4 regions of the Mesorhizobium sp. f-mel genome follow, and region 1 is predicted to be linked to each of the others. Evidence: predicted binding sites of a transcription regulator. Region 1 holds the regulator's gene; each other region holds the start of a gene.

Evidence for each region. Region 1 encodes PhoB, which activates phosphate uptake and scavenging genes when phosphate is short. Its sites were predicted from a motif close to TGTCATNNANCTGTCAT; they were not measured.
Region 2: a site for PhoB is predicted at 956-972, ahead of ACWUKX_RS14050 (LTA synthase family protein). Genes of this name have one in related genera too.
Region 3: a site for PhoB is predicted at 835-851, ahead of ugpB (sn-glycerol-3-phosphate ABC transporter substrate-binding protein UgpB). Genes of this name have one in related genera too.
Region 4: a site for PhoB is predicted at 1,029-1,045, ahead of ACWUKX_RS10520 (YdcH family protein). Genes of this name have one in related genera too.

What each region holds. Positions count from the first base shown of each region.
Region 1 is NZ_JBSPTO010000005.1:205,372-207,570, forward strand. Features, by position in the region: gene ACWUKX_RS10225 (ROK family protein) at 1-684, shown strand, start outside; gene phoB (phosphate regulon transcriptional regulator PhoB) at 860-1,549, opposite strand; gene phoU (phosphate signaling complex protein PhoU) at 1,566-2,199, opposite strand, start outside.
Region 2 is NZ_JBSPTO010000009.1:70,445-72,643, forward strand. Features, by position in the region: gene ACWUKX_RS14050 (LTA synthase family protein) at 1-926, opposite strand, end outside; gene fabD (ACP S-malonyltransferase) at 1,194-2,135, shown strand; gene fabG (3-oxoacyl-[acyl-carrier-protein] reductase) at 2,195-2,199, shown strand, end outside.
Region 3 is NZ_JBSPTO010000005.1:57,399-59,597, forward strand. Features, by position in the region: gene ugpB (sn-glycerol-3-phosphate ABC transporter substrate-binding protein UgpB) at 1-772, opposite strand, end outside; gene tlpA (thiol:disulfide interchange protein TlpA) at 987-1,673, opposite strand; gene argH (argininosuccinate lyase) at 1,710-2,199, shown strand, end outside.
Region 4 is NZ_JBSPTO010000006.1:15,949-18,147, forward strand. Features, by position in the region: gene ispG (flavodoxin-dependent (E)-4-hydroxy-3-methylbut-2-enyl-diphosphate synthase) at 1-399, opposite strand, end outside; gene ACWUKX_RS10520 (YdcH family protein) at 780-959, opposite strand; gene ACWUKX_RS10525 (YdcH family protein) at 1,199-1,402, shown strand; gene ACWUKX_RS10530 (IclR family transcriptional regulator) at 1,435-2,199, opposite strand, start outside.

The DNA.
Region 1 (2,199 bases):
CCGGCCATCATGGAGAACGACTGCAACATGATGGCCGTGGCGCTGCGCTGGCGCGACCCGGATCGCTACCGCGACGATTTCATCGCCATCCTGCTCTCGCATGGCATCGGTATGGGGCTGGTGCTGAAGGGCGAGCTGTTCACCGGCACCCATTCCTCAGGCGGCGAATTCGGCCACATGATTCATCGGCCGGGCGGTGCGCTTTGCCGCTGCGGGCGGCGCGGTTGCGTCGAGGCTTATGCCGGCAACTACGCTATCTGGCGCAACGCAAGGCAATTGAGCGAGAACGCCGAGCCGGTCGCCGATGTCAGCGACGCCGAGATGCGGGCACTGGCGGCCCGGGCGCGCGAGACGGACGGACCGGAGCGCGAAGCCTACCGCAAGGCCGGCGAGGCGCTCGGCTTCGGGCTCGGCAGCCTGTTCGCGCTGATCGATCCGGCGCCGGTCGCCATGGTCGGTGCCAGCGCTGCCGCCTTCGACCTGATCGAGCCGGCCCTGCGCGAGGCGATCGCCCAGACCGCCGGCGGCCAGCATTCGGGTTCGATTTCCTTCGACACCGAGCCGAACGAACTGCCGCTGATCCGAGAAGGCTGCGCCATGCGGGCGCTGAGCTTCGTCGACCAGGAGATCTTCGCGCCGAGCATCCAGGCACGAGCCGGCCCGGTCGGAAAGAACGTGGCTTGAACTCGAAGGCAGGGATCCCCGGATCGCGACTTGGGGTGTGTTGAGATTCAGGTCAGGCCGAGTCGAGAATGGTGGGTTCCGAGAACCGGAGCGGAGCGTACTTTGGGTACGTGAGCACCGGAAGCCCAGGAAGCCGGCGTTCGCAGGCCGGCACCACCTGAATATCAGCACATCCCTAGTCTTCCCTGATCGCATAGCCCGCGCCGCGGATGGTGCGGATGACATCGGGCATGCGGCCGTTGTTGACCGCCTTGCGCAACCGGCCGACATGGACGTCCACCGTGCGCTCGTCGATGTAGATCGTCTCGCCCCAGACATTGTCGAGCAATTGGCTGCGCGAGAAGACCCGACCCGGGTGCCGCATCATGAATTCGAGCAGCCGGAATTCGGTCGGCCCGAGCCGGATCTCGCTCTTCTTGCGATAGACCCTGTGCGATTCGCGATCGAGCATGATGTCGCCGACCTTCAGCACGCTGGACAGTACTTCCGGCTTGGCGCGGCGCAGCAGCGCCTTGACCCTGGCCATGAATTCCGGTGTCGAGAACGGCTTGACCAGATAGTCGTCGGCCCCGGTGGAAAGGCCGCGCACCCGGTCGCTCTCCTCGCCGCGCGCGGTCAGCATGATGATCGGCAGCCGCTCGGTTTCGGGACGCACCCGAAGGCGCCGGCAAAGCTCGATGCCCGAAACCGCCGGCACCATCCAGTCGAGCACCAGAAGATCGGGCACGTTTTCCTGCAGCCGGATTTCGGCCTCATCGCCGCGCGTCACCACCTCGACCTGATAGCCTTCGGATTCCAGATTGTAGCGGAGGAGGACGCCCAGCGGCTCTTCATCCTCCACCACCATGATGCGCGGCGCGATCATCGGCCGGTCACTCCTGTCATGTCGCCGGCGCCGACATCGTCGTTTCGTCGAGCTTCGGGCGATCCGCCGGCAATTGCTGCCCGGTCACGACAAAGTAGGCGTTTTCGGCGATGTTGGTGACATGATCGCCGATACGCTCGAGATTCTTGGCGCAGAACAGCAGATGCGTGCAGGCGGTGATGTTGCGCGGATCCTCCATCATGTAGGTCAGGAGTTCGCGAAAAACCGCCGTATATTTCACGTCGATCTTCTGGTCGTCGGCGCGCAGTTCTTTCAACGCGCCGGCATTGCGCGACACATAGTGCTCGACCACCCCGCGGAGCTGCACAAGAACGAGATCCGCCATCGCGTCGATACCGTGCGACAGATTACGCGGCGTGGCGCTCTGCCCGACGGCGCTGACCCGTTTGGCTATGTTTTTGGCCAGGTCGCCGATGCGCTCGAGATCACCGGCCATGCGGATTGCGCCAACCACGGCGCGCAGATCTTGCGCCATCGGCTGCCGCTTGGCGATCAGCGTGATCGCGCTGTCGTCGAGTTCGCGCTGCCGCGCATCCATGATCGCGTCGTCCGAGACGACACGCTGCGCCATCGCATTGTCTGACGCAAGCAACGCGCGGATCGAGGCTGCGACCATCGCGGCGGCGAGC
Region 2 (2,199 bases), on a different contig from region 1:
GAGAACATGTAGCCCGAGCGCAGCGCCCGCACAGTGGGAATCGGATCGGGCGTGATGTTGACGCCGGGCAGTTCGGTCGGATCCCAGAAGGATTCGCTCATGACGATGATGATGTCGGGCTTCTCGGCCGGCACCGAGGCCGTCACGTCAGGCCTGTCGATCGCTGCGATCGACTTGTCGGAGTAGCCGGCAGGCGCCGAGACATGCGCCATCGGTACGTTGAGCGCGAAGGCGAGCGCGAAGCCATTGGAGGCGTAGTTTTCCTTCTGGTCCCACATGATCGGGATGATCTGCAGCCGGTCCCGCGTCCACGAGAAGGTCGCGTAATCCATGATCGAGACGAAGAAGGCGAGCAACGGCACGGTCAGCGTCAGCCGGGCCAGGCGACCCTTGCGGCTGAGCGCCGGTACCCGGCGGCGCCAGACCCGCCAGCCATAAACGAGCAGCGACAGGCTGCCAACGATTCCGATCGCCAGAGCGATGGCGGTTCCCGGACGTTCGCGCACCAGCAGCGGCATCAGCGCCACGATCTGGCGTGAATAGAGGAAATCGGTCGGATAGAGCGGGTCGCCGAGATAGAGCGATTTCTGATGGCCGACAAAGGCCAGCGCCAGCGTCAGCGGCGCGACGATCATCAGGCTCTGGTGGCTGCGGCCGAGCACGGCGTCGAGGCCGATCAGGATCAGCGCGAAGATGATGATGGTGGTCCAGCCCGGCTTGAAGGGCTGCAGGAAGAAGGCGACGGTGCCGGCAAAGTCGCCGCGCACGATCAGTTCGATCGCAAAAACCAAGATGGTGGCGGCGAGCAGGCTGACGAGGCCATAGCGGATAACAGGCCATTTCCGGCCCGGCAGATAGCCGGTGGCCGGATCGCCTTCCAGAAACTGTGGCGCGACTTTGCCAACGCCTTTCCTAGTCCTTGCCACCTTACAATTCCCCCGACCATACACAAAAGTGTCATTGAGCTGTCATCGATATGTCACGAAAAGCTAACGCCTGTGGCTGAAATAAGAAGAGCCAGCAAACGAATCGTGAGCGATTTTCATCATGAGTGATCGAAAAAAAGCCTTTTGGAACAGGTACTCGACCACCGATACCGAGCCGGAGCGACCCGCGTCGGGCTGCCAGCGGACTTGACTTGCCCGCCCGCCTTGCGTCACAGGCAGGAAAAATCAGCCGCTTGGGAGCCACACATGGCCGTCGCATTCACCTTTCCGGGACAGGGCAGCCAGGCTGTCGGCATGGGCAAGGACCTTGCGGACGCCTTTCCGGAATCGCGGAATATCTTCGAAGAGGTCGACGAGGCGCTTGGCGAAAACCTGTCGAAGCTGATCTGGGAAGGGCCGGAAGAGAGGCTGACGCTGACCGCCAATGCCCAGCCGGCGCTGATGGCTGTGTCGCTCGCCGCGATCCGGGCGCTGGAATCGCGCGGCCTCTCGCTGAGGGACAAGGTCGCCTATGTCGCCGGCCACTCGCTCGGCGAATATTCGGCACTTGCCGCCGCCGGTTTCGTTTCGGTGGCCGATGCGGCCCGGCTCTTGCGTATCCGCGGCAATGCCATGCAGGCGGCTGTGCCGGCCGGTGAAGGCGCCATGGCGGCGATCATCGGGCTGGAACAGGCCGATGTCGAAGACGCCTGCGCTGAAGCGGCCAAAGGTTCAGTTTGCCAGATCGCCAACGACAATGGCGGTGGCCAACTGGTGATCTCCGGTGCCAGCGCGGCGGTCGAACTGGCGGCGAGACTGTGCATGGAAAAGGGCGCCAAGCGGGCGCTGATGCTGCAGGTCTCGGCGCCCTTCCATTCGGCGCTGATGGCACCGGCGGCCGAGGTCATGCGCGAGGCATTGGCCGAAGTCACGAAGAACGCGCCGTTCGTGCCCGTGGTCTCCAACGTGTCGGTCACTCCGTCCAGCGATCCGGACGCAATCGCCCGCCGTCTGGTCGAACAGGTGACCGGCCGCGTGCGCTGGCGCGAAACGGTGGAATGGTTCGGCACGAATGGCATTGCGACGCTTTACGAGGTGGGCGCCGGCAAGGTGCTGTCGGGACTGGCGCGGCGCATCAACCGCGATATGGCCACCGGCGCCGTCGGCACGCCGGCGGATGTCGACGCGGCGCTGGCGGCGCTTGCATAACCAACCGAGATTCGACCCCGCCCGTGGAGGGTGTTCTCTCTTAGATCAGGAGACAAGACATGTT
Region 3 (2,199 bases), 150 kb from region 1:
TGGCTTCGGAGGTGCGCCCCCCATATTTGAAGGTGCCGTCCTTGGCGAGGTCTGTGAGCGCCTGGAAGTGGTTGACGAAAATCGGCGCATTGATCTTGAGCTCGACATCACCGCCGGCCAGGCCGTTTTGCTGGGTGGCCCAGGGCACGTCATTCCACGCCGCAAAGTTCTCGAGATGTATCCAGGTCAGCCAGGTCGAGGTGTAGCCGCATGAGGCGGCGCCGCTCGCCTTGATCTTCTTGGCAGCTTCCCACACTTCATTCCAGGTCTTGGGCGGGTTGTTCCCATCGAGACCCGCCTTCTGGAAGATGTCCTTGTTGTAATAGAGGATCGGCGAGGAGGAGTTGTAGGGGAAGGACAGCATGGTGCCGTCCGGCTTCGAATAATAGCCGACGATGCCGGGCAGATACTGGCTCTTGTCGAAGGTCATCCCGGCACCGGTCATCACCTCGGCCACCGGCTTGATCGCACCCTCGGCCGCCATCATCACGCCGGTGCCGACATCGAACACCTGGAGAATATCGGGCGCCTGTCCGGCGCGGAAGGCAGCGATGCCGGCATTCAGCGTCTCGGGATAGGTGCCCTTGAACACCGGAACCAGCTCATAGTCGCTCTGGCTGGCGTTGAAATCCTTGGAGATCTTGTCGACGACTTCGGCGTTGGCGCCGGTCATGGCGTGCCACCAGCTGATCTGCGTGACGGCGAAAGCAGAAGTGGTGGAAAGCAGCGTCAAGGTGGCGGCGACACCGGCCGCGAAGCCGAAGAACTTCATGTTTCATCTCCCGTTTTGTCATTGGCGAAAGGGCACTCTCGCAAAGGCAATATGTGCCGCTCGTGACAATTGGACAACGGTTTTGTTGCGGATCGATGAACTCGATCTCCACGTAAAGTGGTGCACGCTTGCGAATGAGAGCTGATGGAAAGGGATTGCCAAGCCGGCTTACGGCTCGAACAAGGCGGCGAAGATCGGCAACAATCGCTGGCGCCTAGTCCGACTTTCCGAGCGCTGTCACGACCAGCCGCTTGGCGTCCGGTCCCGACCATTCGGCCGGGCCGTTCATGTGAGCGATCAGGCAGCCTTCACCGTCGATCAGCATGGTGACCGGCAGGCCGAGCGCCAGGCCGCGCGTCTTGAGATCGTTGAACAGCGCCATCGTCGAATCGCGGTAGTAGCCGAGCGCCTTGACGCCGGTTTCCTCGAGGAACTTCTTCGGCTTGGCGTCGTCGCCGACATCGACGTTGACCGCGACGACCTCGAAGGCGTCGCTGCCCATTTCTTTTTGCAGCGCGTCGAGCGCCGGCATTTCGGCGCGGCAGGGTGCGCACCATGTCGCCCACAGATTGAGCAGCAACGTCTTGCCGGCATGGTCGGCGAGCGTCATCGGCTTGCCGCCAGGGTCGTTGAAGGCAAGGCCCTTCAGCGATTGCGGCGGATCAGCCGGCAAAAGTGCTGCCACCTGGCCGGTGGCAGCCGCCGCGACCGTCTTGGCGCGGTCGGCCTTGGCGGCGCAGGCGACATCGTCCTTGCTGTCGCCAACGGCGACTGGCGCGGGCGCGTTGTTGCCAGAACCGCTCTCGCTGACATATACCGCGACCGCGCCCGCAAGCACGCCCGCCACCAAAGCGGCGAGGATGAGGCGCGGGGCCGGGAAAAATCGATTGCCGTCTGCCATTTTCTAAAAACTGCTCCGGAGCAACGGGTTATAGCGATGAGCGACAAGAAGGCCAGCAACCAGATGTGGGGCGGACGTTTTGCCTCGGGTCCGGCCGCGATCATGGAAGCGATCAACGCGTCGATCTCGTTCGACCGCAAACTCTATGCGCAGGATATCAGAGGCTCGATCGCCCATAGCGAGATGCTGGCGCAAACGGGCATTATTTCGACGGCCGATCAAGAAAAAATCGCTCACGGGCTGAACACGATCCTGGCAGAGATCGAAGCCGGCACGTTCGAGTTCTCGACCAGGCTGGAAGACATCCACATGAATGTCGAGGCCCGCCTTGCCGAGCTGATCGGCCCGGCCGCCGGCCGCCTGCATACCGCCCGCTCCCGCAACGACCAGGTAGCGGTCGATCTCAGGCTGTGGGTCAAAGACGAATGCTTTCGCGTCGCCGAGGCGCTGAAGGGCCTGATCACGGCGTTCCTGGTACGGGCCGAGGAGCATGCGGCGACGGTGATGCCGGGCTTCACCCACATGC
Region 4 (2,199 bases), on a different contig from region 1:
CGCGAACTGCCGGTCCTTCTTGTCCTTAAAGCCGACATTGCCCGGATTGATGCGGTATTTGGCCAGCGCCTCGGCGCAAGACGGGTGGTCGGCGAGCAGCTTGTGGCCGATATAATGGAAATCGCCGACCAGCGGCACGTTGATGCCGAGCCGTTCGAGCCGCTCGCGGATGGCGGGCACGGCGGCAGCACTCTCGTCGCGATCGACGGTGATGCGCACGATCTCGGAGCCGGCGCGATGCAGCGCCGCAATTTGAGCGACTGTCTGGTCGACGTCGGCGGTGTCGGTGTTGGTCATCGACTGAACGACGACAGGCGCACCCCCGCCGACCATCACGCCGCCGACATCGACACCGACCGATGTACGGCGCGGGAAGGGTGAAGAAAAATATCCGGTCATGGCCGGCTGCCCTTTGTTAGCGCCGAATTCCGGAATCAGTTTCCGGAAACAATCATGCGCAAAAATCAAAATACAGCGTCGTTTGCGCGTCCGAAAGGACGCGCGGCGCCGTAGAAGGTCCCGGCATGAGGTGGAGGAGCAAAGATGGCTTGTCAATGGCGACAGGCAGGCAGACCTGTCAAATCGACCGCCGGATAAATAAAGAAACGCTCCGGCGGCATTGGTTGCCACCGGAGAAGATGGTCGCGCGCAAAGCGCGCAACTGTCCCTACGTATGACCCCGAAATCGGAATCGATTTTCGGAAAGGGTCATGCGCCAAATCAGAAGCACTACAGCGTCCTTTGCGCGTCCAAAGGACGCGCGGCGCTGTAGAAGAGCGTCAGTGCGTGGTCCGTTTCGCCCTCAGTTTTTCAATCTCGTCCTTGAGCGCCAGCTTGCGCCGCTTGAGATTCACGATTTCGAGGTCGTCGACCGATGGATGGTTCATCGCATCATCGATTTCGCGTTCGATGTCGCCGTGTTTCCGCTGCAGCTCATCAAGATGGGATGCAAGAGACATGATTGGTTCTCCCTTTCATGGTTTCCTCGATTGCAGCCGTCAAGGCGCGTCCACCGCAGGCTCGCTTCTGTGACGGCATAATGACAGTGTGCCACTATCGGGCATCGATGTCGAATGCTGCGTGGTAGCATTCCACGACAATACGAAATGTGGTATTGGCTGCGCGCCGGTGCAAGATACCTCCGGCCCCGCCCAATCAGGCCCATTTTTGGGCGCCGCAGACGTGCAGACGGTAGATAATGTCCGAACAGGAACAGGCCGATATCCGCCTCGAATATTCTCGGCTGAAGCAAGAGCACGCCGATTTTGACGCGGCGATCAACGCGATGATCGCCATCGGCTGCGACCCTCTGCAGATCCAGCGCATGAAGAAGAAAAAGCTTTTCCTGAAAGACCGGCTGATGGCGCTGGAAGACCGGATCATCCCCGACATCATCGCGTGAGAGAATCGACTTACCGTCGCGGCAAATCCTGCTCATCCCGCGATCGAAAGCCTTGCGGCGCGTTCGCGCAGCAGGGCAATGAGATGGCCGGTCTTCTCCTCGGAAGTGTCGATGGGAACCACCAAGCATATCGTCGCCTCGACCTTGCCGGCAGCTGAAAAGACCGGCGCGGCCAGGCATTTTGTATAGGCGTCGACAAGACCGGAGGTCACACAGTAGCCGGCAGCCCCGGCCGTGACGATATCTTCTATGAAGTCGTCCAGCAACAATCTGCGGCCGTCCGGCAGAACGAGATCATCCTCAGACACCATGTCTTCGATCACGGCCCGTTCGAAACCGGCGAGAAGCAATCGCCCGGACGCGGTCCAGGGAAGCGGTATCTGCAGACCTGTGGCCGAACTGATCCGGAACGGCCTGGTGCCCGGGCTTGAATGGACAATCGTATAGCGGCCGCTCTGCAGCATGCACAATTCAGAGGTTTCGCCTGTCTCGCGCGACAGATTGTCGACTTCCTGACGCCCTCTCCTGAGCAAGTCGTTGCCGCGCACATAGTCCATTCCGTAGAGATAAAGCTTCTTCCCGAAATAGACCCGATTGCCGTCGCCGGCCATTTCCAGCAGGCCCGCATCCACGAGCGAGCGCACAAGCGTGTAGATCGTCGAGCGCGGCGCATTCACTCCTTTGGCGAGATCCCCAATCCCGATCGCTCGCTGGTTCGCGTGAAGAAACTCCAGAATATGGAGCACCCGGTTGAGACCCTTCTCGCGGGAGCTCGCAATCTTGTCTTCGTCCGGACC